DNA from 2 places in the Bacillus xiamenensis genome. Region 2 is predicted to be linked to the other one. Evidence: riboswitches for the same ligand, from Rfam matches in the RefSeq annotation. Region 2 holds a riboswitch; the other holds the start of a gene.

Region 1 (15,651 bases), 1.4 Mb from region 2:
AAAATAAGCGGCTGATCTTGTTTATTCATGGCGATCCCCCAATTCCTTGATGAACGTATCAATTTCTTCTTTTGTTCTTAGCTCTGTTACGGCTACAAGCATATGATGCTGAAGGTTTGGATAGGCTAGCCCTAGATCATATCCGCCAATGATTCCTTTTTCAAGCAATCGTTTATTAGCTTCCTTCACAGGCTCATCAAGCTTGATCACGAACTCATTAAAATGGGCCCCTTCTATTTCAGCCTGTAATCCATGCTTTTCCGCCTGCGTTTTAGCATAATGAGCTTTTTGTACATTTTGATAGGCGATTTCTTTTATGCCTGTTTTTCCAAGTGCCGTCATTGCAACAGAAGCGGCTAACGCGTTTAACGCCTGATTGGAACATATATTAGAAGTCGCTTTATCTCTTCGAATGTGCTGCTCGCGCGCTTGTAGGGTCAGTACAAATCCACGCACACCGTTCTCGTCTTCTGTTTGTCCGACTAAACGCCCCGGCACTTTCCGCATTAGTTTTTTCGTCACAGCGAAATATCCGCAATGAGGTCCGCCAAATGCAGCTGGAATGCCAAACGGCTGTGCATCACCAACGACAATATCTGCTCCAAGCTTTCCTGGAGGTGTCAGTAAACCAAGTGCAAGCGGGTTACTTGAAACAATAAACAGACTTTTCCCTTGATGTGCAATCGGTTCAATCTCTTTTAACGGTTCAACGACACCGAAGAAGTTTGGATATTGTACAAGAACCGCTGCTGTTTCGTCGCAGACAGCTTCTTCTAATGCAGCAATATCCGTCTGTCCTTTACGTGCAGGTACTTCGACGACTTCAATATGCTGTCCTTTTGCATATGTTTTCAGCACCGCTCGTGATTCAGGATGAACTGTCTCAGAGACCACAACCTTTTTCTTCTTTGTATGTCCTGCAGCCAGCATCGCCGCTTCAGCTAATGCGGTTCCGCCATCATACATTGAGGAATTTGCAAGATCCATACCGGTCAGCTCCGCAATCATCGTTTGAAATTCAAAGATCGCCTGCAATTCACCTTGCGAAATCTCAGGCTGATACGGTGTATATGCTGTATAAAATTCAGAACGTGAAATCACATGATCTACAATCACAGGCTGGTAATGATCATACACACCAGCACCTAAAAACGATGCATAGGCAAGAGTATCTTTATTTTTGGCAGCGAGACGAGACAATTCCCGCACGAGCTCTGTTTCAGATGCGGCTTCTTTGATGTTATATGTGCCTTTGAATCTTACTTTCTCTGGGATATCTGAGAAAAGCTCATCAATTGACTGAACGCCAATGACATCCAGCATTTCTTTTTGATCTTGCTCTGTTTGCGGCAAATACCTGTGCTTCATCCTCTATTCCTCCTCGTTATTTGGCTCTTTTATAAAATGGTGTGGCGACGATTTTGGCTTTTAGACGTTTTTTGCGAACTTGCACTTCCACCTCTGTCCCAAGCTGGGCTTGAGCGGTTTCGATCAAGGCAAGCCCGACATTTTTCTTTAACGTTGGAGATTGTGTGCCCGTTGTGACGATTCCAATCTGCTTCTCTCCTGAAAAGACCGGATAGTTTGTCCGCGGAATTCCTTTATCCATCATTTCAATGCCGACAAGCTTTCGTTTCGTTCCCTCTTCTTTTTGTTTTTTGAGCGCGGCTTTTCCAATAAAATCGGCTTCTTTATCCGTTTTAACAGCAAAACCAATCCCGCCTTCTAAAGGAGAAATATCCTTGGTCAGCTCTTGGCCATAAAGCGGAAGTCTTGCTTCAAATCTCAAGGTATCACGTGCACCGAGACCGCATGGAATGAGCCCTTTAGGCTCACCCGCTTCTAATAAAGCCGACCAAATATGGACAGCATCCTCTGACTGGCAGTAGATTTCAAAGCCGTCTTCTCCTGTATAGCCGGTTCTTGAAACAAGCACCTCTTTTTGAGCGACCTCCGTTTTTGATAAAAATGTAAACGGCTTGAGTAATGTCACCTCTTTACCTGCCACATCCTTCATGATGTCAGCAGCAAGAGGTCCTTGAAGGGCTAACAAGGCGGTTTGATCAGAGATGTTCTTGATTGTAACGTCATCCTCCCCTTGATGCTGAAGCAGCCAATCCACATCTTTTTCGATATTTGATGCATTGATGACAAGCAAATAGTTGTTCTTTTCTTTTTGGTAGACAAGCAGGTCATCCACCGTTCCGCCATCTTCATAGCACATGGCTGTATATAGTGCCTTACCATCTGTCAGCTTCGACAGATCATTGGTTAATAACCTTTGTAAAAAAGGAAGGGCATCTTGACCTTTGACTTCCACCTCACCCATGTGAGACACATCAAAAAGCCCTGCTTTTGTTCGAACAGCTTCATGTTCTTCTTTAATGGAAGAAAATTGGACAGGTAATTCCCAGCCCCCGAAATCAATCGTTTTTGCGCCAAATGTTTCGTACGCATGAAAAAGCGGTGTTCGTTTCAACATCAATCATTTCCCCCTTTTTTCTTACAGTGCAGACCACAAGCTGAATTTTCAGAAAAAATCACAGCAAAAAAGGACAGAGCGCTCCCTTTTATCAAAAAGAAGTCTCTGTCCTTGCACCTGAAAGTTTACAGCACAACATCATTGTGCGTTTTCCCCTTTGGTGGTTTGCTAAAAACCGATGAGCAAACACTCTCCAGAGTTGCGTCCGGTAAGAGTACTTTTGCCTGAGAGATTCACTGATTCAATCAGCTTGCTCCTTCGGCGCCTGCCAGTGCAAAATAACCGCTAGGTCTCTCCCCATACCATCATCCGCTCATATTCTTCACATTTATTGGACATACTATCAAAATGGGTGACTTATTCTCTAGTTCACTTACCAACATCCTACCATTAGAAATGGATCGAGAGCAACAGAAAAATCATTAACATTTTTAAAATAAACATTTAGTATCGTTCGCTTTTATTAAAATATATCATCTTTTAAACACCTATTAAAAAATGAAGCGTTTAAAAACAGAACGATTTTACATCAACCGACTAGAAAGGCAGGCGATGACATTGAATATTCAAACGATTTTTGATGAGGAATGGGCAAATGAATTTCAGCAGCGGCTTTCAGCAGACGGCCCCTGGGCGAACTGGAATATGTACCGTTTAGCAGCGCAGGTTCAACAAGTCACAGCCATCGATTCATTCGAGGGGCTGCTGGCTCCCGCACACCTGCCTGCATTTACTCCTTTAAAACACCAGCTTGAAGTCGCTAAAAGAGTCGTAGAAGAGATGAACGGGAAAGCCATTTTAGCAGATGAAGTGGGCCTTGGGAAAACCGTAGAAGCTGGACTCATTATCAAAGAATACATGATTCGCGGACTTGCCAAAAAGATTCTCATTCTCGTACCCGCCTCCCTTGTGTCCCAATGGGTGCAAGAGCTGCGGACGAAATTTTACATTGATGCTGTCGAGCAAAAAAAGAGCTATGTGTGGGAGCAGTGTGATGTTGTCGTTTCCTCGATTGATACTGCCAAAAGACAGCCACATCGAGACACCATTTTATCCATCGCCTACGATATGGTCATTATTGATGAAGCACACAAACTGAAAAACAATAAAACGAAAAACTATGAGTTTGTGAGAAATTTGAATAAGAAGTTCTGCCTGCTGCTCACAGCGACACCTATCCAAAACCGAATAGGAGAAATTTTCAATCTCGTCTCCCTTTTGAAACCAGGGCATCTAGGAAATGAACATCAGTTCAAAGATCTCTTTGCTAAAAAGGAACTTCAGCTTGAAGACCATGACCGGCTAAAACAATTAGTCAATAAAGTGATGATTCGTAACCGCAGGCAAGACACTGGCATCGAATGGTCAAAACGTCATGTGAAGACCATTTCCATTGATTTTTCGCCGACAGAACAATCCTTATATGATGAAATCTGTCAGCTGAAAAACAATCCATCTTATACGAAGCACATGTTTTCCATTATGACCTTGGAACGAGAATGCTGTTCAAGCCGAGAAGCGGTCTATATGACCATCAAAAAAATGCAAGAAGAGGAAAAACACATTCTAGGCGCTTCTGCAATTGGGCAAATCATGGAGAAAATCAATCAAGTCGAACAAAATTCAAAGGCGCTGGAAGTCGTTAAGCTCATTCAACAATTAAATGAGAAAGTCATTATCTTCACTGAATATCGTGCGACACAAATTTATTTACAATGGTTTCTCCAACAAAACGGGATCAGCTCAGTTCCCTTTCGAGGCGGTTTTAAACGAAGCAAAAAAGACTGGATGAAGGATTTATTTAGAGAACGGGCGCAAGTGTTAATTGCGACAGAAGCAGGCGGCGAGGGGATCAACCTTCAGTTTTGCAACCAGATCATCAACTACGACCTTCCGTGGAACCCAATGCGGCTAGAACAACGAATTGGACGTATTCACCGCCTCGGTCAAGAGCGGGATGTCCACATTTACAATATGGCCACAAACGGAACAGTCGAGGAACATATTTTAAAGCTGTTATATGAAAAAATTCAGCTGTTTGAAAACGTGATTGGTGATCTAGATGATATTTTAACCCGGATTGATATCAAAGAAGCCGAAACAGAATTGCATCATATCCTCTTTCAGCACGAATCTGACAGAGACATGAAAAAGAAGTTAACCCAATTTGCTTCCTATTTGACAGAAGCACAAACACCGCTTTTAGAAAAAAGACAGCAGGGTTCATAAAGGAGAGTTGACCAATGGAGCAGCGTGACATTCACACATTTCTTCTCCGCTTCTTTCAGGCAAATCAATGCGACATACTAGAGGAAAGTGCAGGGCACATGACAGTACAACTGACAATCGAAATGGATAAATTGATTATGAACCGCCCTTTTTACTGGCACTGGCTCGAAAAAACGGGCGGTGTACCTGAGCCGCGGCAATTGACCTTGATTACCGATCAAAAAAAAGCGGGTGACACGGTCGAGGGCGAATTCGTCCACTTCGGCTCCCCTCGCTTATTCCAAATTTTCGAGGCTGTGAAACAGCAAGGCCGTTTTATCCGGCTCTACGAAAAAGTCAGACCGCTCACAAACAACCAGATCGCTCTAGAGCCATGGCTTGGCCTCAATGTGAAAATATCCTATCTGGCAGACCGTAAGAAAGATAAGCTGCTGTCCCTTGGGCTTCATCTGATACGCGGGGAAGTCATCGAACAATTTCAAGATCAGCTGGAAGCCCGTGAGCTGTCGTCTCAAATTCCTGACTATTGCTTTACAATGAGTACGATGATTAAGCCAGAGAGCGGCGTCAAACGGCTCTACAGCCTGATGGAGCGTTATGCCCACGAAGAGCCGGACGATTGGGCAGTAAGAGCTGTTCAAAAGTGGAAGGAAGACTCGGAACTTTTAAACCAATTTTATGAAGGGACTTCTGACACATCTGTAGAATATGAAATAGAAAGACAAGCACTTAAAACTTTATACGAACCAAAAATCAGTCTTACGATTGAAAATGGAGGACTTTTTTACTTACAGCAAAAAAGGGGAGGCTGACTGAGCGAGTCTCCTTCCCTTTCATATGACATACAATTTTCGATCAATCAAAAGCAACGTTTGTCTATTTGTATTGGGCGGAAACATGACGCAAGCAATCTATGAGGTCTTATCACCTGTGTCTTTCCATTTCATGCGTTAAGTGCCTGAAATACACGATTCAGTATTTTAGGAGGGTATTTGTATGGAAAAGAAAACGAAGTTATTAGACAATGAATGGGTTCAATTATTACGCGAAGCTCGCAAAGTGGGACTAACAGTTGACGAAGTCCGTCATTTTCTCAAATCAAGCGAAAAGTCCTCTGAGTCTCCCCCTATGGTAAGAAGTCATTCTATCAAACCTTTCTGAATGTGCTATAATATCGAAAGGAAGGTGATGACATTGATTGGCCAGCGTATTAAACAATACCGCAATGAAAAAGGCTACTCACTATCAGAACTGGCCGAAAAGGCTGGGGTAGCGAAGTCTTATTTAAGTTCAATAGAAAGAAACTTGCAAACAAACCCCTCCATTCAATTTCTTGAAAAAGTCTCCGCTGTTCTGGACGTCTCGGTTCATACACTGTTAAACGAAAAAGATGAAACCGAATACGATGGTCAATTAGATAGTGAATGGGAAAAACTAGTTCGAGATGCAATGACATCAGGGGTTTCGAAAAAGCAATTTCGTGAATTTTTAGATTATCAAATCTGGAAAAAAAAGCAAGAAGAGGAGTAACGCGCACGTTTTAGCGCATACTCCTCCAATTGCTATGCAGAACTTGATATCAGTCTAAAGACTGGTTTTATTTTTTATCTTCGCTGTGTGCTTTTTCGTTTTCTTTCACGTAGCCTTTTTCATCCGTATGCTCTTTTGGATTGATCGTTAACCCATTCCACTGAGTCGCTTCGAAGGAAAGATCAATTTGAATCGCATCGCCTTGGTATTTATTTTGGATATAGTGACCCGCTCTATCCTTCGTCTGGTCATTGACAAATTCAATGATCATTTCCATTTTATCGTAATCAAACGGATTCTTTGGAATGCCGTCATACTCTGGAGCCGCTGTTCCATCAACGGTTGCTACATTGATTTTACCACTTTCATGTAAAAACTTCTCATCGACGGCATGACGAAGCTTTTCAAATGCGGTCTGATCCTGCTTTGACGTTAATAAATGCAGGTCAAGCAGGTTGGCATGGTCTAAAATAATATTTTTCGGGTATCCATTTCCACCTTCGGCTCCAACCGTTAGAACACTCACCTGAAATTGGCTGAGGAATTCTTCAGCTGTATTCTTTCCGCCGTTCTTCGCTGATGTTCCATCTTTAAACTGGCTATAATCAAGACTCATCAGCACTTGATTAATCGCAAGCGACCCCTTATTTTCAAAATTAAATTCCTTCTTGATTCGGTCACCAGGTTTTAAGTTCGAAAGGTTGATGGCGCCAGAATTTTCTTTTGCAGATAAAGCCAGCTCTCCTGTAGAGTAGACCGCGTTTGCCGTCTCGACATCATTAAACGCAGCCCACGTTCCCCCGCCAATTAATGCAAGACCTAATGCCCCTGATAATACACCTAAACGAATTGATTTTTTCATTACCATGATTGAACCCCCTAATAAATTGTTTTATTGAAACCTGAATAGGTTACAAACGGAAATTTATGCTTGTTCCTCTGATATATGTAATTCAGCTGTATGTCTTCGCTGTTTTGCAGCACCGACAAAATGAATCGTGGAATAAACAAGCAGCATCACACCTGGAATAATGAGCAGCAAAGCGGTTCCAGCAGAAGTCCCAGCATACGAAAGGAGCTTTCCTGCATAAGGGATGGTCACTCCCGTATACTGCGCAGTCACTTGATTCGCTTGTACGAGCGTACCATCTTGATACATATTGTTGTCTCCTTTGGTCTCAAAAGCTTTCTTTGCCCCAGTTCCTTTTACCCCAACAATTCGGTGGGTCACAAAGGACTGATCTTGCTTCGTTTGAAAAGTAATAATATCGCCTTTTTTGAGCGTCTCAGGTGAGGTTACACGTTTCACCACAATCAACGAACCAGTTGAAAATTCCGGTTCCATTGAGCCAGATAGCACTTGCTTAAATTGATAACCAAAGATCTGAGGATCTCCGCCTGTTGTTCTTGATGACAAAACGACAATAATACACGCAATCATCATCGTGAAGACCATCACGTAAAGAATACTACCAGACATTTTCATCCATTTTTTCATGATCCTTCTCCCCTTTACATATCATTTTTCATTCAGCAGGCAGCCATTTAGGATACATTTTCTTGGCATTTAGAGAGCTGCATATGTTGAGACCAAAAGAATGGTTTTTTAGATGCACCAAACCCTTTAGGATAATAGATTTTAAATGCATAAATCCCACTCGTTTTTGCGATTTCTGTCGTGATAGTCACCGTTTTTTTTGATGGGAGGGACTGTATCGACCCTTTTTCAAGAATATGACCATCTTGTAATGGCATCTGATCACTCTCTACTTTGTGCAGTTCCCACATCCATTTAGAGTGCGCAATGGGTTGTCCAATATTTTTTAGTGTCATGCTCAGCTTTTGAGGCGCACAGACTGTTCCTTCCATAATCGTTTGATCAATGAGCTTCAAATGACTTCGATCCCATTTCTTTGGCTGGCAATGCTGATCTGTCCCTTCAAAATTTTCACATGTTTTCATGACAAAATTTGAATACTCGACATCGTTAAAAGAAGCATTGGTAGATGTGATAAGAAAAGAAGTGAAAATCAAACAAATGGCACAAATGAGTACAAAGAGCAACTGTTTCACCAATTCTTTCAACTCCTTGAACGACTGTTCTTTAAAAAGAACGATTACACATAGTATAAGGAAATACCTATAAAACCCAAAACGCCAAATTAGTCCATTTTGTTCTTAAATAAGAACTTTTATGAGAAAATTCTTCCATTTTCTCGTTCTTTCGCCATATTGGATATTTTTTTCCATGCCATTTGTACTTCTTAAAAATTTACATAAAAGTGTAGGATTTGGTCAGGATAATAAGTGGTGAGGTGATGTTAATTGAAATATGGAAGAATGATGATCATGATCAGTTTACTGTTGGGTCCTGTCATACAAGACGTCAAACCTGCGGATGCAAGAGGATTCACTACGGCCGCAGATCAATGGGAAACAAGAGCTGTCAAAGAAGCAAAGAAAAGATATCCGTTAGCACAAGTCTTATTTAAACAAAAAGTATGGGACCGGTACCGGGAAAAAGAATCTGTGAAGCAGTATCATATTACGTTAAAAGATCATGCCAAAGAATTTGGGGTATTTGTCACCATTTCCTATAATCCTTACTCAAACAAAGTCAATAAAGTGATTGTTGTGGAAGAATACAGCTAAAGTGGCATAAAAAAACCGCCTGCTGGCGGCTTTTTACTTCTGTCGATGTCGTTTTTTTAGCATCATTGAAAAACCAAACGGCAGAACCCCAAATAAACGCTGTGAAAATGGAGGTTTTGTTTCCATTTTTTCTTGTTTATGTTCCTTTCGTTCGTCACGTGGTGTATTCATATATTTGATGATTTCCTGTGTCATATATTTTACATAATCATTTGTTTTCAACGAACATTCACCTCTTCTTCCTTAAAGTGTTACCAGAAAGAGTGTGATTTTATACACTGGCTAATCGGAGATTGTCCATTTCATGATTTCACCGGTCTCCCAATCCATCATCAGTTCTCGCTCTTCTGCTAAACCATCCTTTGTTTGAACACCGACCAGCATATGCATGATTTTTTTCTTTTGATCGCAACCGGCCCGTTTCAGTGTTACAAGGCCTTCTTCAGTGTTCAAATGGGTAAGCTGCTGATCACAACTACGATTTAATTTACTTGCAGCCTCACTTAATCCCATTCTAAATAGCTGCTGCTTTTTATAAAAAGAAATCGTCATCTCTGCACTTTTCAGCTCTTTTTGAAACCCAATCGTCATCGATCCGAGGATCAAAAGAAAAAAAAGAATCGCCGCAAGTACGTGCAGATAGATAAATCCTTCTTCACTTTTCACGTTTGAGGAACCACTCCTTTATATGTGAAAAAAATGGCTTCATACACCTTATCCGATACATCTGTGACCTCAAGAATTGCTCTATGTTGATTCGTTCTGACGCGAAATTGCTTCACCTTTTGCAATAAAGGAAGATGCCCAGCCTCATCCATTCGTTCCCGCAGCATCTCTTGGTATGGCTCAACCCTTACCACTCGCCCTTGATCGGAAATATACTCTAACGCTTTTCCTTCTTTTACCGACCTAACAGCAGTTGCTCGGCTTAATTCCTCATCTAATTGCAGCACAGTTTGCTTCCACTCCATTTGTGAAAATTGGTTGATTTCTTCAAATGGGCGGGCTTTCTCTACAACAGAAAAGATGAGCACACAACCAAAAGAAAGGAACAGAAATAACTGCAATTGACACAAAGCTTGTACAAGTGTAAATCCCTGTTCATCGTTCGACATGCCGCCGAAAGCATATCGTCTTCTTTTTTTGTACTTTGTATGATACACATCCCTTTTGTTTACTCCAATCGAGTTCATATGTGATCTCGCCTCTCTTCTTTTTGACAGCTGGCTTTGTCCCTTCTATGAACGCTTCGTTCATTTGTTCATGTAACACTTGGTAGGCTTCTAGTTTTGCTCTTAATTCCTTTTTCCCCATCATGATTTGTTCATAGGCTGGCATGAGCACAAGAGCTGAAAATAGAAAGATATGACAAGCAAACAACATCTCAAACGTACTAAATCCTCTACTGTTTTTGTACATGGATCCGCCCGCTCCCTAAATAAATCGTGAGTTTATAGGTTTGACTGCCAAATTGAACAATGAGAGATCCGCCGCTTTTCGGATGTCCATTTACATTAAAATGAATCCCTTGCGGAAATGTAGAATGCTTGATGATGCCCTTTTTATGCTGATAAGAAGCAATCACCTCATCGCGATTTTGATCTATTATTTGATAAGATACATGCGGCGGATGAATCTCAACATTCACACGGGTTTTTTTGATAAATGCCGTGTAGGCAGCCAACTGGAGGTCTTGTTTCATGATATTCACTTGTTTTTTGGCTTCAGCACTTTCTAATATAGTTGGAACTTTTCCTCCTAAGATCGACAATAGAATAGATAAAATAAGTAAGATCATGAGCTGTTCAATGAGCGTAAAACCCTTCTCATGCAAAAGCCATTTACTCATGCTTCACGTCGCCGTTTTGAATGACAATAGCCTTTCCATTTGGACAGGTTAATCCCTTTTTGACATAGCCTTCTTTTTCTAATTCAGCTAAAGATGGTGTCTTGCCGTCATGCTCTAATTCATATGCCATCACCTGTGTACTCACCATTGATTTGAGCCCTTCACACCCCTTCGCTTGAATGCTTTGATGGTGACGTGTGATATTCGGAATGGTAATGAGTAAAAGAATGGAAATCACGAGCATGACAATTAACATTTCCAATAGGGTAAATCCTTTATCATTCATGCCTTTGTCCTCCTTCTCACACTTGTTCCATTAGTTGATACATCGGTAAAAGAATAGATAAATATACAATGAGTATCAGGAGGGCTGTCAAACCATATATGATCGGTTGTAGCCATGAAACCCATTTTTCAATTTTCAGCTCTGCACTCTCTAATAGAAAGTGACTATACGTGTACAACTCTCTTGCAAGCATCCCGCTAGCTTCACCATGCTTGATAACAGCTGCAAAGTGTTTTTCGAAAAAAGGAGACCTGCTTATTTGGTGTTCCATGCTTTCTCCTTTTCTTAACTCTCCAATCATCTGTTCAGATATTTCTTGAAGAAAGGGTAAATAGCTTTGCTGTTTGAAAGCTTGCAAGCTTTCAAACAGCGATAATCCAGCTTGAAGAAGACCGCTTAGCTGAAGGGAAAAAAGATACGTATGCATCAGCTGCATCCCTTTATATAAAACAGGCAGCCTGCTCATCACTCTCAGCTTTTCAAGGGTCGACTTCTTCCTAAAAAAGACATAGTAATATCCAGCTAGACAGATACACATACAGCCTATAATCATGAGGAAAGCATGAAGAATTTGAAAGAGTCCAAACATCCCTTGGATCAGCCATGACATGCGGGTATCCATGGATGAATACAATAAGGAAAATTGAGGAATGATCATCTGCTGTACAAGTAACAGCACAACCAAAACCGTAAAGATGAGGAAGACCGGGTACCGTAACATACGTTTGAACGTGTCTAACTGCTTGATTTTTTTCTCTAAAAAACGAGAGCTTTGTTCAAGAGCACGTGCCAGGCTGCCATGCTTCTCTGAAAAACAGAGAATGGCAATGACTTCCCGCTGAAAATGGAGTCTTTCCAGCACCACATAAAAAGGCTCCCCTTCAAGCAACCACTGAATACCTCTTGTTAATAGCAGCTGTTGTTTCTTTGATAACTGGATATTCACCATCGTTAATGCCTCAATCAATGTATATCCAGCTTGAATCAATTGAGCAAGTTTTGATAGAAATTCAGCTTGTTCTCTTCTAGACCAAGATTTAAATGCCTGCTTCTTCATATACCCAGCGATGATATGTGTTTTTCGATAGATAGCCCAGTGCCACTCCTTTACGAATTAATTTTTGCAATGTTTCATATGACGAGTGAGCATATTCTCCTTTGGCCTCTTTGACACACTCACCAAGCTTCTTTCCGTAAAGTAATTCAAACACATTCGTTCGCCTGACCGGGCGATTTAATTTGCAATAAAGCTGACACGTTTCCCCGCAAAAAGGACATGTGAGCTCGATTAAACGCTGCGCAGTAATCGCAACCATGGTTTGTTCGAGTTCATTCATCGTGACACCAAATTCAAGCATTCGGTAAAGGGCACCTTTTGCATTTTTCGCATGCAGCGTACTCATCACTAAATGACCTGTCAGTGCTGCTCTTATTGCTGTTCTTGCTGTTTCAGCATCTCTTATTTCTCCTAGCACAATCATATCTGGGTCGTGTCTTAAAATAGCACGTAATCCTGTCGCATACGTAATACCTGCTTTTTCATTCACTTGTACCTGTAGCACTTCTTCATTTCTTGTTTCCACAGGGTCCTCAAGTGTAATAATATTTCGATTGAAATGCTTTTTTGCAAACTGTATCAATGAATAAAGTGTTGTTGTTTTCCCTGAATTTGTTGGCCCAGTAAATAAAATGAGTCCATGCGAATGATTTAAAAATGATAATAATCTGGCTGAAGCTTTAGGATATAGCGACAGATATTTTGTTTTTGGGACATGATCCTGCGGTAAAATTCTAATCACTAAACTTTCATCATTCACAGTCGGTAATGTAGACATCCGTACAAACACTTGTCCAGTTCTTAGCATCACAGCCAATGACCCATTTTGCGGTCTCCTTTTTTCACCGATATCCATGGAGGATAAAAATTTAAAATGAGCAATTAACCGCTCCCCGCTTTTTTTATCGATGGTTCGCTGCTGGATTAAATCTGAGTCTACACGGAAAGATACCGAAGCTTCCTTTTCTTTTGGTACAATATGCACATCAGATGCTCTCATGCGGCAAGCTTCTTCTAGCAGCTCTTGTCCCACATATTCAATACCATACAAGTGGTTCACTCCTTTCTCTGACCCTATTGTAAGGTGGAGGAGCCTGTCTGACAAAAGAGGATTTGATGGTTTTAACGACTAAACAGGCGAAAAAACCATCAACTTACAATGTGAAACGTGGATTTTTAAAAAAGAGCATATAAAAAAACCTGACTTTTACAAGTTCAGGTTTTTTCGTCATGTTGCTTCTTGCTGCTGCTCTTCAAAGATACGGAATCCTCTCTTTTCTAACGCTTTTGCAAGGCTATGTTCTGTATTTACTTTTGAAAAATCTATGCCAAGTTTGACAACTGTCTGCGCAATCTCTGGACGAATACCGGAAATAATCGTCTCAATTCCTAGAAGCTTCGTACTATCAACCACTTTAAATAGCTGATAAGCAACCATCGTATCAACAATCGGAACACCAGATATATCAATAAATAAATGCGTTAGACGTAGTCTGGATGCCTGTTCTAATACGGATTCCAAAATAATTTTTGCTCTGTACGTATCAATTTCCCCGATTAGCGGCAAAATTCCAATCTCTTTAGACACTGGAATAACGGGAGCACTCAGCTCTTGAATCATCTCTCTTTGTGCATTTAGCTGATTTAGTGTCACACGGTCATATTCTTCCGATAAACGCTCAATCATATCATCAAATGTAGCGTGAAAATGCTGATTCCACCCGCAAACATCTTGCAGCGTCACTTCAAGATTTGTTTCTTGTGTGAATTTCTCAATTCTTGAACAGAAAATATGGCGGAACACCTTAAATTGTCCGATGATCTCATATAAAGGCACTTCATGAACAGCTCGATCACGTGCAATATCAACTGACCACTTTTTCAGGTGATTCTCTACTTTGTCTGATACCGTTACTAACGTCGCTGCAATGGTTTGGATGAACGCAGTATTTTGTTCTTTTAGCTTCTTTTCTGTCTCCAATGAGGCATGTTTGGAATATAATGAGCCTTCTTCTGTTCTTGTTTTCAGCCACTCTTCGGTCATGACAGGGGCTTCTTTTAGGATAAATTCATATAATTGCTCAGATTTTTCATTTTTCATTTATGTCGTTCGCTCCTTTTTCACTTACAACTAGTGACAACCAACTTTTTATGTATAAATGACCGTAGATGGTGAACAATATCATTACACATTTGATATTGGGCTATAGCCAAGTGGTAAGGCAATGGACTTTGACTCCGTGATCGTTGGTTCGAACCCAGCTAGCCCAGTTCAGCACAAAAACGAAGACGGCTGAAGCATCATTCAGCTGATCTTCGTTTTTTATTAGGAAACCGATTGATGAATCGCTTTCTTTTTTGAAATTTTTATGAGTTCGCCTGGATTATAGCCAACCACTAATTTATTTCCATCAATAATGATTGGTCTCCGAAGCAGTTTTGGTTTTTCAATGAGAAGCTGAAGTACCTCATTTACTTTTAAATCATTAATATTTAAATTTAAGCTTTTAAAAGCTTGGCTTCGTGTCGCTAGAATTTCATCCATTCCTTCTGTTGTTAAGGAAAGAATCTTTTTTAATTCATCTAGAGTTGGCGTTTCTCTGAAAAGGTGACGCTCTTTAAAATCAATTTGATTCGCCTTTAGCCAATGTTTTGTTTTGCGGCAAGACGTGCAACTCGGGTATGAATAAAAAGTAATGTCACTCATTAGTCTTCCTCCTTAGGTCGTTAACCTTTTCTCTTATGGACTAAGTACCCTCATGTATTTAGACATAAACACTTTTTCATCACTTTTTCAAAAAAACTTTTTCTACTCTAAATAAATGTTCACACGTTGTCAAAAATGTAAATGTTTACATGACAACTGTTGATCAGCTATAATATGAATCAAAGGGGTTTTTTGAAGGGGGAGGGAAAGAAATGAATCGCATGTTCCGTGTGCTTGGCTTTTGGACGGGTATTTTTGCTGTCATGTTTTATTTAGGACATATGAAAGATGCATCCTTGCTGTTCTTCGGTCAAACCGTTCTTTTTGTATTTTTATCCTACTTGAATTTATCCGAAAGAATGTATATTTACATTTTCGGAGCGTACTTGACGATTTTCTTTGCCGGATTTACATATTATTCGATTTTCATCATGGTTCCCGGCACCGGACATTAATAGAAAAAAGCATCTCTACTGAAAGAGATGCTCAGATTGTTTACAAAGGGCTAAAATGAACTTTATTTTAGCCCTTTGTCTTCTTTTCAGCGTGACATGAAAACCTTTGCAGTCTAGGAAGGACGAGTACCGGAGCGGAGCGAATTTAAGATTCGTGAGCACCGGCACGCAGGACTGACAAAGAATGCGAGGGTTTGTCTACACGCTGAGCATCTCTACTGAAAGAGATGCTTTTTTCATGCAAACATTTATAGGGAAAATCCATTGATAAACGGATTTTGCTCTTGTTCTGTGAGCACAGTTGTCTCCTCGCCATGTCCACTTAAAACAAGCGTTGATTCTGGCAATGATAATAATTTGTCATGTATCGATTGAAGCAGCACTTTCTGACTGCCGCCTGTTAA
Region 2 (15,651 bases):
TACCTCCAAAGAAGAGGTGATGGATGCGATTATCGACAGGATCATCAAAGCAGATATCATTGTGGCAAAGCGCATTGCAGCTGATCCAAACCTGCCAGTGATTGATAAACTATTTCGTATCATCATGGCGCAATCTCCTAAGCAGGGCAGTCATAAAGAGGGCATGATCGAACAATTTCATCAACCTGCTAATGCTGAAATGCATCAAAAAAGCTTAATCAAAGCCATTAAAGAGCTATCACCCGTTTTGGCAGATGTCATTCAACAAGGTGTAAAAGAAGGAATATTTCAAACGGAGTATCCGCAAGAGACGGTCGAATTTCTCCTTGCTTCTGCACAGGTCATCTTTGATGAAGGTCTTTTCCAATGGACCGCAGAAGAAAGTACACAACGAGCTCTAGCGTTTATCTCGATCCTTGAATCCTCATTACATGCAGAAAAAGGAAGCTTCTCCTTCCTCCTCCAGCGTTTAACTGGAGAGCTGGAAGACAATAATCAGTGATTGGTCACTTCAATACCAATCTGCATACATTATAGACTGACGGTCGGTCTAAAAGGAGAGTGATTTTCATGTCGTTGTCAGCCAAAAAAGGTTCCACCCACTTCATCTACCTCGTCCTCGGACAGATTATTTCCGTTTTTGGGTCTTCCTTGATTCGGTTTGTTCTATCTTTACATGTGCTGGATATGACACACCGTGTTGATTTATATGCCCTACTTTTCGCTTTATCCAATATCCCGCTCCTCCTTTCGCCATTAGCAGGAGCCATTGCTGATCGGTTTAACAGAAGAAATTTGATGATCTTATTTGATGTTCTTACTGGCATTATGATTCTGGCTTTTTATTTCTGGTTATTCTCAGGAAATGATTCATTATATATCATTGGAGCCGTCATGATTCTTCTTGGGGTCATGAGTACGTTCTATGCTCCTGCTGTGATGTCCAGCATTCCTCAGCTAGTGAAAGAAGAAAGATTAGAACAAGCGAATGGCATTGTTAATGGGGTGCAGGCACTTTCAGGTGTTGTCGCTCCTATCATTGGCGGCGTTTTATACGGACTCATTGGGAGTCAGGCCATTATCGGCGTTAGCAGCATCGTATTTTTTCTATCAGCATGTTTGCTTTTACGTTTAAATATCTCGTTCTCACCTAGCCCTCTCACAGAGCCGATGACCAAAGTGCTCGTGAAAGATATAAAACAAGGATTTTCCTATATCGGCAGCCAGTCATTTTTAAAAAGAGCCATGCTGCTTGCAGCGCTGCTAAATTTCATCCTCACACCATTTTTTATCGTTGGAGGCCCAATTATTTTAAGGGTCACAATGAAAAGTAGTGACATCATGTATGGAATAGGAATGGGCTTAATTGAGTTTGCCGTCATCGCAGATGCCTTGCTAGTTGGGCTTGTAGCGAAGCATTGGCGTATTCCTACTTTATATCGCTGGCTGCTTATCATTGCCGTCATCTTACTGCCTGTCGCTTTCTCAACATCCAAGATGGCTCTTCAATTTGGTACATGGCCAGCCTATTTTCTCTTTTTAACAGGATGTCTTCCAATTGCCATGCTGCTCACAATGATTTCGATCGTTGTCATCTCACATGTACAAAAGAAAACACCAAATGCTCAATTAGGAAAAGTCATGGCCAATCTGACAATGGTCTCTCAATGTGCCGCTCCGCTCGGTCAAATGATGTATGGGTTCTTGTTCAACAATTTTTCAGCCAACATGTATGTGACCGTGTTAATAGTCAGTATCTTGATGTTTGCACTTGCCTTTTTGACAAAAAATATGCTTCAACATGAAGGAGAATCAGCCTCATGAGAATGACGTTTATCAAGAAAGACTTAACCCGCCACCGTCTCATTTCAGTCGGCTTAACCATTTGCATCATGATGACATCATTTTTAGCAACAAGCGCTGCGCAAATGTCGGCACAGCTGAATGGTTCCATTTCAGATTTACTCCAATCAGCCAAAGCACCAGATTTTGTCCAAATGCACGATGGCAGCTTAGATGAACAAGCCGTCGACACATTTTCAAGTAAACAGTCCATGGTAAAGGCACATCAAATTGTTCCAATGATTCCGGTCGAACACGTTAGCATCAAGTTCGGGCAGACGTCTGCTCAAGCAGGTGTGATGGATCATTTATTTGTAAAGCAAAATCGCTTTTTTGATTTTCTTTTAAACGAACGAAATGAAAAGCTAACGGTCAATAAAGGAGAAGTAGCAGTCCCTATTTATTTTCAACAAAAATACCATTTAAAGATTGGCCAAAGATTACTCATTACAAAAGGATCTCATCAATTCTCTTTTCAAATCAAAGCGTTCTTACGAGATGCCCAAATGAATCCAAGTCTTGTCAGCTCAAAGAGATTTCTTCTGCATGATTCGGATTGGGCGGCACTGAATCAAGTGTTTCAAAAGAAGGAGTACTTGATTGAATTTTTACTGCATGATGCTGCGCAAGCAGATGCTTTTCAATCACTCTATCAATCATCTGAGCTGCCACAACAGGGACCAGCTGTCACATTACCCCTGCTTCGCATGCTGAATGCTCTGACAGATGGTATGGTGATCGCCATTCTCCTTCTTGTTTGCTTTCTGCTTATTAGCATTTCCCTCCTCTCTCTCCGTCTGGCTATGACTGCCGCTATAGAAGAGGATGAACGTGAAATTGGGATCTTAAAAGTACTAGGCATCCCTTTATCAAAAATCAAACAATTATACGTTGGGAAGTATGCTGTGCTTGCCTGTATAGGGTGTATAGCAGGATATTTGTTCACGCTGATATTTGGTGATTTGTTTACGGCCAATATTCAGCGGTATATGGGGAAACATCCATCTTTTACTCATCAGTTGATTCCGCTTTTCGTGTCTATTTTGACGGCAATAATCGTCATCTCATTCAGCTATGCTGTCCTAAGAAAGTTTGGCCGAATATCAGCAGCTCAGGCACTTCAAGGTGGCATTTCTTCACCAAGTCATAAAAAACTAATCCCTATGCATCTCAATAGAAACATGTTCCTCCCTGTCAACCTTTGGTTTGGTTTGAAAGATCTGTTCTCGCGAATGAAAATGTATTCAACGATTATCTGTATCATCGCACTTTGTACATTTTTAATGCTGATGCCGATTCAGTTATGGCATACATTGCAATCACCGGATTTCATCACATATCTTGGCTCTGGAAAAAGTGATCTTCGAATCGATATACGGCAAGGAAATGATTTAGAGAAAAATACAAATAAAATCGAGTCTATGATTCGCGAAGATTTAGATATTCGCACATCTGCTGTATATGAAACAACTTCTCTACAGTCCAAAACAATGGAGAATACATTAGAAACGCTCTATTTAGAGTCAGGTGACCTGTCTGCTTTCCCTCTCACCTATTTACAAGGAAGGGAACCGTTGAAGGAGGAAGAAATTGCTTTATCGGTGTTGAGTGCTGACTCACTTCAGAAAAAGATAGGAGAAAAAGTCACTCTCTCTACAAATGGACAGCAAGTTCAAAGATTAGTCACCGGCATTTATCAAGATGTCACCAACGGAGGGAAAACAGCTAAAGCATTATCTCAGCCTTTTCCTCAAGCATCCCTTTGGAAAACCATTCAAATACAACTAAAACAAGGAAAAAATATCGCAGAAAAAAAAGCAGCATTTGCAGCAAATATGTCTCCTGCAAAAGTAACAGATATGAAAGAATATGTTCATCAAACAATAGGAAGCACAGCATCTCTAGTAAAGGTGATTGCATTATACTCAACAATCGCAGCTTTTGGAACAGCCAGCCTAATGTTCATGATGTTTCTGCACATGTTAAGGGCAAAAGACTTAAATCGTAATCTCATGTTAAGAACGATTGGTTTTTCTAAAAAGGATTTAACATATCAATACTTAACAAGTTTTATCGTCGTTCTTTCTTTTGGCGCCTTCATTGGAACAATCACTGTTCACACCATTGGTCCGGCGTTGATGAGTGTAGGCGGAGCATCATTAGGAGCATCAAGCCTTCATTGGTTAGCCCCGCAATGGGTATCGGTCGTGTATCCGCTATGGCTGTTTATTGTGAATTTAGCTGTAATCTCGTGGTTATTGAAGTCCTTTTTTTCTAGTAAAATGAGCCGTCATACACTTTCATAAGGAGATGTTTCACATGGAACAATTAATTGAAACGAAGCAATTGTCTTTGCAAATTGATTCATTAAAAGGACAAAAACAGACTATTCTTAGAAATATTCACTTATCGATTAAACCCGGAGAATTTGTCACCATTATGGGACCTTCAGGGTGCGGAAAAACCTCTTTGCTTTATCAACTTAGCGGTATAGAGACAGCCTCAACAGGAGAGATCAAATATAAAGATCAACTACTATCAGAAATGACAGACAAACAGTTAACAACTTTGCGCTTAACAGAGATGGGGTTCGTCTTTCAACACAGCCATTTACTAAAAAACCTCAATCTATTTGATAACATTATTGCTGCAGCTTACTTAGCGAAAAAAAAGCCGAGAAAAGAAGTAAATGAACGAGCTAAATATCTAATGGAGAAACTTGATATTGATCATTTAGCTGATAGATATTTATCAGAAGTATCAGGAGGTCAACTCCAAAGAGCCTCTATCTGTCGAGCTCTTATGAATGAACCAAACATTCTTTTTGCCGATGAACCAACAGGTGCTCTTAATTCAAGTACCACAAAGGAAGTCATGGATATTTTTTCTCAAATCCATTCTGAAGGAACAACTCTGCTGCTTGTCACACATGATCCAAAAGTCGCCCTTTGCTCTGAGAGAATTCTGTTTATGAATGACGGTGAAATTTCATCCCATTTAAATTTAGGAAAATACGATCGCTTCAACGCTGAGAAACGAGAGGCCGTGTTAAACAAGTGGTTACAAAATTTAGGGTTTTAATTGGTGTAAAACAGGCAACTTTCTGCCTGTTTTATTTTTCCTTACACTCAAACGAGTAATCCATAGACAAACTATTTGTTTCTAGTATGATTTTGCCGTCTGCTTGTTGACAAGATTCTGTCAGCAACTCAATTTCTTTGCTATAAAAGTATCTCTTTGAGATATAAAGAGTCACTAAAACAAGTAAAAGCGTCGTAATCACAACTGTCATTTTCCAGTTTAAAATTTGAAACCTTTTTTTCATTTCAACATCCTTTCTGAAAGGCTAGCATTTGTATTGGTTATTCACCTTTCTCATCAATTACCAGTTTCTTTTCCAAAATGATCTAGCAACATCATAACTGATTTTCCCTTCTAGATCGACCTTTCATTGTTCTTCTCCCATAGTTAAAATAGCTTTATTTCGTATATACAGATGGTATTTTCGAACATAAACATAAAAACAATTGTAACTTCCACGTTTTTAGACTCTCAAAAAAAGATTTTAGTCATTTGTACAAACAATCAATCACCATTACAATATCGTATATCTCATGACATAAGGTCCTTTTTATTACCTCCTGTCAATCACCTCCCAGAAACGATTATATTTTACCAAAAATTGTGATATCGTTTTTTATTGAAACAGGCGAAAGGATGTTAAAGAGGTGAAATTTGAATGACGATCATTTCAGCTGAACAGGTGGGGAACCGTTTAAATGATTGGCGAATTGCCATTCGTAAGCATGATGTACACAATGCAAAGACAATCTACACAGAATTAAAGGGATTACTTCAAGAAATGGAAGAAAATCAGGAGGTCTTGACTTACTATTCATTACTGGAAGGCAAGTTTAAGCTCATGTTATATGAACGAAGGGGTAAAAAACTGAATGAACAGACAGAGCTAGAATGTCCTTCTAAAACAAACGACTTAATTGAATACTATTTTTACCTATACAAAGCCCTTTACGCTTCATATAACAGAGACTATGCATCAGCCATCGGACTATTTAAAATTGCCGAGAAAAAACTACAAAGCATTCCTGATGAAATAGAAGTAGCCGAATTCCATACGAAGGTTGCAAACCTATATATGCTGCTTCGACAAAGCCTGATTTCACTTCACTATATTCAGAATGCCATTGATATTTTCAAAGGTCATGATGGCTATGAAAGAAGACTGGCAGCAGCTTTTGTGATCGCCGCCACCAACTTCATGGATATTGGCGATTTCAAAAGAGCTGAGAACTACTACACAAAAGCATTACACATCTCAAATCGATTAAACGATCATTTTCTAACATCACAGCTTTATCATAATATCAGTATTCTATATGCCGAAGCTGGAGAATCAAAAAAATGTATTGATGCCCTAGAAAAGGCTCTTAGTGATGATGACTACCTTTCATCTTGTTATTTCCAACACTCCATGTTTATGTTACTAAAAGAGCTACTCTCCATCGATGAAAGGTCGCAAGCTCTCTATTATTTTGAATTGGTCAAACAAAAACAAGAAATGGAGAAAAACCCCATCTACACAGCAAAAATGAATTTTCTTTATCACCTATATTTCACTGAAGACATATCCCAAAAAGCTCAAACCTGTTTCGATGACATCAGCATTCTAAAAGAATTGAAGGATGTTGAAAGTGCCCGTGAATTGAGTGCATTAGCTGCCAAACACTTTGAAGATCTGGGTTCCATTCAACAGGCATATCTCTTTTTAAAGGACGCCTATCACATGGAACAAACCACACTCGAATGGAGGAATGATGATGAAAAAAATGAGTTTACTCATTTTCGCTTTAGCCATCGTTGTTGTCGGACAAACGGTGTCTTACAATTCGTTACATGATACAAATCCTGGTCCAGCAGAGCGACCTATCGGAACATAAACCGATACAACCCAAAAAACCACTTGCCTCATCACAAGGCAAGTGGTCCATATTTATTTTAGTTCTTGATAAGAAATGAGGCGGTGAATATGTACCGCAAGATACGTAAGTTCATCTTATCATTCATCAAAAATTCATAAAAAACCAGATAAGTTGATTCACTCATCTGCTTTAAGATCACCTATTTTTTCTTTTCTTCTGCCTTCTTTTTAAATGCTTTAGCTTGTTTTTTATATTCCTCTTTCGTGACAGCTTTTAACTCTACTGAATCGCCTGTCATTATATATGGTTTAGCGATTTTTTTATATTCCTTTCTCGTGAAAGCTTTTAACTCTACTTTACCGTCTGTCATTTTAACTGGCAGTTTTATTGATTTTGCATCTCGATCAGTCGAACCTATAATGACACCTTTTTCAATTATAGGATCATAGCTCATTTCGAAAAATTCTCCCCCATCAGTAAATCCGCCGACTTCTAATTTCATTTCTTTATAGGGCTTACAATCTTCTTCAGAAACAGTTGTTATTAGAAAAGAGCCGTTCCATCCAATCTCAATATGCATGCTTTTCACTTGTAGAAATAGTTGTTTGTCCTCTGCCGTATATAGGAAACCATAAACCTTCGACACTTTCTCCTTGAAGTGTCTCATATTATCATAAAATCTAGTTTCTGATGTATCGAATAAATATTCATATCGATCTTGAATCTTTTTGTGATACGAATCTAGCTTTTTTTGATTGATTGCTTTATATATAATGCTTTTCTTATCACCTTGTTTTTTCACAGAAAGGTCTTCCCCTGATATTTGGACTTCGTATATGATTGTTTCTTTGCCTTGTTTGACTCGCAATTCATAACCGTTTTCCTTTGAACTCCCGGATACGACATATTGTTTTCTATATATTTTGGGATCCCACCACACTTCTTCTACATACTTTTCGTTCAGATGCCCCGTTACTTTGCCTTTATTCTCAGATAATTCAAACCAGTTCATTCTATCCTTAGTTTTATATGCATAGGCATAGGCATGATTCAATGAATTTTTTTGTGCGATTGCTTGATATGCTGTCCAACCGCCTCCACCCAAGATGAGTACTGCCAGAATAGACACGACCCACATTTTCAATTTACTCATACGTACCTCCACTAATATATGATTTAAAAAACCTTCATCATCCATATTTATATATTCAACTAGATTCTTATCGCCCTGAAATGCAATTCACAAAATTGATCTGTTCCAACTCAACTCGATCTATTTTTGCATTTCTTTCGCCTGTTTTTTAAATGCTTCCGTTTGTTCTTGATATTCCTCTTTCGTAACCGCTTTAAATTCTATTGTCCCGCCTGCCATTTTAAAAGGAAATTTTGCGTCTCGGGCAGTTTCCCCTACAATAAACCCCTTTTCAATTGCAGGATAAGTACTCAAATCAAACATCATCCCATCTGAAATACCACCGGCTGTGTGTTTCGTTTCTTTATATGGTTCACCACCATCTACTGGGACCGTTCTCATCAGAAAAGAACCTGCCTATTCAGACTGCATATACATTCGTTTTACTTTTGGTATGAACCATCCTCCGCCGTATACAGATAACCATACGCGCCTGTTACTTTCTTAATGAAGTTTCTTACATAATCATGAAATCTATTTTCAGTGTCTTCCATGAGTTCATCATATTGAACGTGAATGTCCTTTTGAACAGCACGTAGTTGTTTTTGATTAACTGCTTTGGATGTGATGCTTTGCTTTTCACCTTGTTTTTTCACAGAAAGATTTTTTTCAGCAAGGTACACTTTAGCCTCTTTCCCTTGCTTCACTTGAATTTTCAATTGATTTCTCAGTTGCTTGATATTTGTTGATAAATATATTGGGATCATAATGCCTTTTCGGGTTTTCCTCTAAAATGGTCTCATTCAGATGACCTGTTACTTTTCCGTTTCTCTCCGTTACATTGAACCAGTTCACACGATCATTTGTCTTATACGCAAAGGCGTAGGGTTGATTCAATACACTCTTTTTTGCGATTGCTTGAAATGCTATCCAGCTGATTGCACCAATGATTAGTACCCCAGGATCGTCATGATCCAGATTTTCTATTTACTCATATGTCCCCCTGCAAAATATGATCGTTCAATCTATATGAATGATTCATCTCATTGATTAACAAAATTATTGATCTCTCCACCTCCTTTATAGAATTTCTTTTGTCTCATACATCTTGTATCTGTAGTAGCTATCGGTTATTATATATCTAAATGATATATCTTTTAGATAGGTGTGTTGATGTAATGAAAAAATACAATGATACGACGTATGCGATTTTAGGTATTTTAACGACAGATAGTAAGTCCGGGTACGAAGTGAAGCAATTAATTGATAAGAGCTTGCATCACTTTTGGAAAATTAGTTATGGGCAAATTTATCCTGCCTTAAAGTTAATTGTCAAAGACGGACTCGCAAAGGTTTCACCTGCTTCTACAACTGGCCGCTCAGATAAGCGTGAATATCATCTGACTGAAAAAGGATTGGACACTCTGAGGCAATGGCTGGCGCAGCCGCTCGATCAAGTACCATCAGAACGAAATGAAGTGTTATTGAAGCTATTCTTCGGCCAATATCTTTCGTTTAAGAAGAAAATAGCGCTTTTACAGGATTATGAGGGGCAGCTCCGTATCCGTTATGAGACATACGTTTCAATTGAACAAAACATTCAAGAGCTGTATCCAGATAAAGCTGATGCGAAGTATTGGCTGTTTACGTTAGATTATGGAAAGAAAGTGGCGCAAGCTGGCATTGATTGGTGCATGGAGACCTGTGAATCGATGAAGAAAGAAGGATGAACGAATGAAAAAAAACTTACGTGCTGGCCGGTTTACAACAGACAATTCTGAGCCGATTGTTGTGTTCATCATCGGAATGAGAATCAATAAACGCTGGGCTGTCCATCAATGGCTGCCAGTATTTATGGCGATGCCGGGGATGATCAAAGAACTCTATACCCATCAAGAAAAACTTGGTTTTCTCGGGACAGAAAATTACTTCGGTTTACGCACCGTCACCATGATCCAATATTGGAAGTCATCAGAGGACCTCCTTGCCTACGCCAAGATGGAGAAGCATTTGGCTGCTTGGAAAGGATTTAACCAAAGAGCACGAAATAATGATGCAGTTGGAATTTATCATGAAACGTATCAAATTCAAGCCGGCTCATATGAATCTATCTACGTGAACATGCCTTCATATGGATTGAGCCAAGCTAGAACCACCATCCCAATTGGAAAAGGGAAAGAAACCGCAAAAGAGCGTCTTTATACAAGAAATTCCTAGAGCTGAGTTCTCTAGGAATTTCTTTTTGCAACAGTCACAAAATGCTTTAATATACGGGCTGTTAATCCCCAAATGGTATAGCGCTCATAATCATAAAACCACTCCTCAATCAAGCGACTGCCCCAGCTGTATTTTTCACCATTCATGATTTTTTCATAAGGGAAGTCCTCGCCTGGTGTTGGCTGAACCGATACATGGTGTAAGTACGGCTCATATTGGCAGAGCCATGATAGAGGCACAGTAAAGGTCTCCTCCACTTCCTCTTGATTATAGGAATGTTTGACCTGTTGTTCATCAATGATCCCGACATATGGATACACCACGAAGGATGGAGAGGCAATATAAGGACTGAGCTGTCCAAGCATGTTGACTGACTCGGGCGGAATGCCTAGTTCTTCATAGGTTTCTCGCAGTGCAGCTTCTTGTGCGGTTTCGCCGCCGTCAAGTTTGCCTCCTGGAAAGCTAATATCGCCAGGCTGTTTTCTCATCGTCAATGATCGCACTTCAAATAAAACGTGCCATTCCCCGTTTACTTGCACCAAAGGGACAAGGACTGCTGCTTTGAACGCTGTCTCTTCTCCAATAAATAATGGCTGTGATTGATGTAAGTCATTTTTTAATTGATCAATGAACATGGGCATCACCTGTTTTCGTTTCTCTTTTCAATAGCGTATCATTGATTCCCTTTTGAATAAAGGCGATCTTTCTGACAATTATTTTTATCATTTTGACAACTATACTTGTCAAAATGAATATGATACTTTACAATTAGGAGAAGATTTTAATCAGAGCTGAGGTGACAGAATGAAAAATCGTCTAAAAGAGCTGCGGGCACGTGATGGTTTAAATCAGACTGAGCTTGCGAAACGGGCAAAGGTTTCCCGCCAGACCATTAGCTTAATGGAACGAGATGAATTGATGCCGTCTCTCTTACTTGCTATGAGGCTTTCTCGTATTTTTCAGGAACCCATTGAACGTATTTTTCTATTTGAGGAGGATGAACTCACATGAAAACCATATACAAAATGTTGTTAGGTGCTCTCCTTGGTTTTCTCGGTGCTTACTGTTTGCTGGCAGCCGAATTTGAGCTGACACTTCTGCAAGCTGCATTTGAAGCGACCCTTGTCATCACTGGATTGACTATCCTATTGATCATTTATTGTGTTTCAGGCATTTCACGTATGAAGAAAAGAGTATCACTTTCGGTATCTGGTGATGAGGAGGATGAACTGGAAGCAAAACAGTATCGAACTTTTACTGATGTAACGTTAGCTAATACGGTGAGTACCATTTTATCCATTATTGCCATTGGTATGGCCATCGTGACTGAGCAGCCACTCTGGCTTATTCTTATCAATGCCGCTTTGTTTATCATCACCATTATCAGTTCGTATGTTGCGCTCTCTGTTCTAAAACTCGTCTACCCTAATCGTCCTCTGCCAAGTCCATCCGATAAGGATTATGGCAAAAAGCTACTCGCCATTTCTGATGAAGGGGAAAAACATGTGATGCTGGATGGGCTATTTCACACCCATCAAATGATGAATATTTTATTGACCGGTGCCATGTTTATTTTGATTGTGTATTCTCTTGGAGCCAATCACTCTCAGCTCTTTTCGATCATCATCATTGGACTCGTTCTGATCATTTTGAATGCACATTATATGTTGAAAATTAGAAATCGGTAAATAGATCAAGCACAGCCACTGGAGAAGGCTGTGCTTTTTTCGTTCATGATGCTGATCGGCGTTTCTTTCGTGCATAAATCAACAATAGGAACCCGAACCATACTGGTGTCAATAACAGCGCTGGACGTGTTGCATCAGCGAAAAGCATGATGACAAGAATGGCAGCAAATAGCACAAGAACCGCTATATTCACAAAAGGTGTAAATGGCGCTTTAAAGGTAGACGCCTTATGCAGTTCAGGACGTGTCTTCTTATATTTCAAATGACATATTAAAATAATACTCCATACCCAAATGAAACAAATCGCACTGATCGTTGTCACAATTCCAAAAGCTTGTTCTGGAATCAGCTTGCTTAAAAGAGCCCCTACAGACACGACAATCGTTGAAACAAACAGTGCATTACTTGGGACAGCATGCTTATTCAAACGGCCAAAGGAAGCCGGTCCCTGCTTTTGGTGACTGAGATTATACAAAATTCGGCTCGTTGAGAACATACCGCTATTACAAGCGGAAGCCGCAGACGTCAGGACGACAAAATTAATGATCCCCGCTGCTACTGGTATACCAATGAGTCCAAAGGTTTTCACAAAAGGACTTTCTGATGCACCAAGCTCGGTCCATGGGTTGATACATAATAAAACAAAGATCGCACCCACATAGAAAAAGAGAATTCTTAATGGAATTTTATTAATCGCAGATGGGATATTTTTTTGAGGATTCGCCGTTTCTGCTGCGGATACACCGACAAGTTCCACTCCCACATACGCAAAAATCACCATTTGGAATGACAGTAAGAAGCCTGTGACACCATGTGGAAATAACCCGCCGTGTGACCAAAGATTTGTGACCGTCACAGGTCCAGCATCTGTTTGAAAACCAATGATTAACAGGACCATTCCAACACCAATTAACAGTAGAATCGTCATCACTTTAATCAGTGCAAACCAAAATTCCATTTCTCCAAAAAGCTTCACCGTTAGTAAATTAAACCCTAGTAAAATCAATAAACAAATAATGGCGGGAATCCACTGCGGAATGTCAAACCAATACTGCACATATACCCCGACCGCAATGACATCAGCCATCGCTGTCATTATCCAGCAAAACCAATACGTCCACCCTGTCACAAAGGAAGCCCATGGGCCAAGATAGTCCTCTGCAATATCCGTTAAGGATTGATAGCCCGTCTTCGATAAGAGCAATTCTCCAAGTGCCCTCATGACAAAAAAGATAGCCATTCCGACAATTAAATAGGCAAAAATGATCGACGGTCCTGCCAATTGAATCGCCTTTCCAGAGCCTAAAAACAGCCCTGTTCCGATGGTTCCGCCAATTGCAATCAACTGTACATGGCGGTTTGATAAATCTCGTTTTAACTCTTGCTGTGCCAATGTCAACGCCCTCCTACGACACGATCCTATACTGAAATAATGAACGCTCAAAAAGTCCATAAAAAAAGAGATTGGATGCGCTCCAATCTCATGGTCATAAAAGAATAGCAAAATAGAGAAAAGCAATACATGGCAACATCCATGCATCACAAATACAATATTTCGTACTCTTCTGTCCTTTTGCCTGAGATTGTGAACCCTTCGGCGCCGCACATACATGCGGTCTCTCCAGAAGCTGCTCCTGCCATAGTGTGACCCATAGCAATCATAGCTTTCGATATTTACTTAAAATGTTTCTATATCTGAATAATTTTATATTTTACGCCTCTAGAAGAAAGCTGTCAATGGTCATCTTTTTAAACTTTTATCCCCCCTATTTGACAATGCAATATGACATCACTTCATCAACACCCCCTGATTAAGGTATAATAAAACTAAGAATGTTCGGCTCGTTTGATGGAGAAATCCATCTTGATCATGAACCAAAGGTAGGCAATTCATTGAAGTTGGTGAAGATAAAATGAAAAAAATGAACAAGCAGCGTGTCACATTACAGGAAGTCGCCCGGCATGCCGGTGTATCGACTTCAACGGCCTCACTCGTTGTTCGCAACAACCCTAGAATCTCAGAAGCAACTCGAAAAAAAGTGCTGCAATCCATGGAAGATTTAGGGTACGTGTATGATCGCGTCGCCGCCAACATGCGGTCAAAAAGCTCAAATATTGTCGGTGTGATCGTTACAGATATTTCAAACACCTTTATTTCTGAATTTTTAATCGGCGTGCAAACCACACTTGAATCACTTGGCTATACCGTTTTGCTTGGGACAACCTTTGACAGTGTCGATAAACAGGAACGGCTCATTTCCACCATGGTAGAGCACCGAGTTGGCGGAATCATCTTAAATCCCGCTTCGAAAAGCTCTACACGGACGGTCAAACAGTTAAACAACATACGCACCCCAAAAGTACTGGCAAACCGTGAATTAGCGGATGTCCATTGTGATTATGTCGGCGCTGATTATGAACAAGGTACTTGGATGGCAGTACATCACCTGCTTCAAAAAGGACATCGACGCATTGCCTTCTTAGGCGGAATCAAGTCCTCATCGACTTGGATTGAACGAATGAAAGGTTTCCAAAGAGCCCATGACGAGGAATGCATAACGATTGATGAATCTCTTATTATCGATATCGAACCTACCCGTGAAGGCGGGAAAGAAGCACTTGCCCAAGTCATGGATCAGCCCAATCCGCCTACTGCTATTTTTTGTTTTAGCGACTTAGTCGCATTTGGGGTCATTCAAGAATTGTCAGCACGCGATATCAAGCCTGGTGAAGACATCGATGTTGTTGGATTTGATAATATTCCTGAAGCGGAGATGTATCACCCGCCGCTCACCACTGTCTCATCATTCCCGCGATCCATCGGGGTAAAAGCAGCGAATCTTTTATATCATAAAATGAACGGGCAGGATGAAGAGTTCCAGCGATTAATCTTAAAGCCACAACTTCATATTAGAGAAACATCTACATCCTCATGAATAGAAAAAGGGCTAAAATGAATGTTGATTTTAGCCCTTTTTTTCGTATCAGCAAGACCTGAAAACCTTTGAAGTCAAGGAAGGACGAGCATTGGTACACAGAACTGACACCAAATGTGAGGATTTGTCTATACGAAGAAAGGAGAATGGCTTCGCATTTCTTCTTTTTTTATTGACCAAGTCAACTATTTCTTTGTTACATTTTTCTTTTTTTAAATCACAAAGTCATAAACTTGACACATTTTAAACGCAGGAGTATATTTATCTCGTTGCTTCTTTTAGTATATCGTTATACTTATTTGGACATATCATTATTTTTTAGTAACGACGGTTGAAAATGAAGTTTTTTGATTCTGATCAAGTCATGAAATGCCATTTTATTATCATAACTGTTATCATTTTTTATATTCTAGTAGAACGATGTACTTATTTGAAAAACAGATGAATATTCATTATTTTTTCATTAATCACACAAGGGGTGTTGTGATGGCCTTAATATTATTTACTTTTAAGGAAATAACAAAGGATAACAAAGAAAATTTGACCCTCAAAGGGTTTCAAATATAGGAGTGGGAACATGAAAAATCCATATATTAAATCATCACTTGGCATGTATTTAAACTATTTCATGCTAGGCATGATCAACATTATTGTCGCATCAAACATGGAAAGCTTATCTGAACGCTACCATGTGGATATTCCGAAAATCAGCTTGCTTGTATCGGCAATCGGAATTGGGAAACTGCTTGCTCTCTTTTTCTCTGGCCGGCTGGCAGACAGCTGGGGACGTAAACCCGTCATTATTACAGGAAACTTTCTATACTTATTATTCTTAATTGGGATTCCAACGACTACCAATTATACATTAGCTTTTATCTTTGCGATTTCCGCAGGGA

The links. A riboswitch is a leader RNA that binds a small molecule or an ion and turns the genes downstream of it on or off. The one in region 2 is predicted to bind glycine.
Region 1: linked by a shared signal. The riboswitch ahead of gcvT (glycine cleavage system aminomethyltransferase GcvT) and the one ahead of BK049_RS08750 (amino acid permease) in region 2 are both predicted to bind glycine.

What each region holds. Positions count from the first base shown of each region.
Region 1 is NZ_CP017786.1:3,118,409-3,134,059, reverse strand. It holds gene gcvPB (aminomethyl-transferring glycine dehydrogenase subunit GcvPB) at 1-29, opposite strand, end outside; gene gcvPA (aminomethyl-transferring glycine dehydrogenase subunit GcvPA) at 22-1,368, opposite strand; gene gcvT (glycine cleavage system aminomethyltransferase GcvT) at 1,385-2,482, opposite strand; glycine riboswitch at 2,586-2,681, opposite strand; glycine riboswitch at 2,685-2,791, opposite strand; gene BK049_RS15975 (DEAD/DEAH box helicase) at 3,041-4,711, shown strand; gene BK049_RS15970 (YqhG family protein) at 4,726-5,523, shown strand; gene BK049_RS19105 (anti-repressor SinI family protein) at 5,708-5,872, shown strand; gene sinR (transcriptional regulator SinR) at 5,906-6,241, shown strand; gene tasA (biofilm matrix protein TasA) at 6,309-7,109, opposite strand; gene sipW (signal peptidase I SipW) at 7,167-7,739, opposite strand; gene tapA (amyloid fiber anchoring/assembly protein TapA) at 7,787-8,314, opposite strand; gene BK049_RS15945 (YqzG/YhdC family protein) at 8,567-8,893, shown strand; gene BK049_RS15940 (YqzE family protein) at 8,927-9,115, opposite strand; gene BK049_RS15935 (competence type IV pilus minor pilin ComGG) at 9,176-9,559, opposite strand; gene comGF (competence type IV pilus minor pilin ComGF) at 9,556-10,008, opposite strand; gene comGE (competence type IV pilus minor pilin ComGE) at 9,995-10,312, opposite strand; gene comGD (competence type IV pilus minor pilin ComGD) at 10,296-10,742, opposite strand; gene comGC (competence type IV pilus major pilin ComGC) at 10,735-11,028, opposite strand; gene comGB (competence type IV pilus assembly protein ComGB) at 11,045-12,085, opposite strand; gene comGA (competence type IV pilus ATPase ComGA) at 12,066-13,136, opposite strand; gene BK049_RS15900 (STAS domain-containing protein) at 13,314-14,186, opposite strand; tRNA gene BK049_RS15895 (tRNA-Gln) at 14,286-14,356, shown strand; gene BK049_RS15890 (Spx/MgsR family RNA polymerase-binding regulatory protein) at 14,412-14,792, opposite strand; gene BK049_RS15885 (DUF2626 domain-containing protein) at 15,005-15,247, shown strand; gene BK049_RS15880 (MBL fold metallo-hydrolase) at 15,496-15,651, opposite strand, start outside.
Region 2 is NZ_CP017786.1:1,725,213-1,740,863, reverse strand. It holds gene BK049_RS08815 (TetR/AcrR family transcriptional regulator) at 1-502, shown strand, start outside; gene BK049_RS08810 (MFS transporter) at 571-1,824, shown strand; gene BK049_RS08805 (ABC transporter permease) at 1,821-4,148, shown strand; gene BK049_RS08800 (ABC transporter ATP-binding protein) at 4,162-4,923, shown strand; gene BK049_RS08790 (Rap family tetratricopeptide repeat protein) at 5,582-6,760, shown strand; gene BK049_RS08785 (hypothetical protein) at 6,982-7,935, opposite strand; gene BK049_RS19770 (hypothetical protein) at 8,056-8,316, opposite strand; gene BK049_RS19765 (hypothetical protein) at 8,358-8,681, opposite strand; gene BK049_RS08775 (PadR family transcriptional regulator) at 9,093-9,644, shown strand; gene BK049_RS08770 (DUF4188 domain-containing protein) at 9,649-10,131, shown strand; gene BK049_RS08765 (NUDIX hydrolase) at 10,143-10,766, opposite strand; gene BK049_RS08760 (helix-turn-helix transcriptional regulator) at 10,936-11,142, shown strand; gene BK049_RS08755 (DUF3169 family protein) at 11,139-11,819, shown strand; gene BK049_RS08750 (amino acid permease) at 11,863-13,212, opposite strand; glycine riboswitch at 13,375-13,454, opposite strand; gene BK049_RS08745 (LacI family DNA-binding transcriptional regulator) at 13,733-14,755, shown strand; gene BK049_RS08740 (MFS transporter) at 15,333-15,651, shown strand, end outside.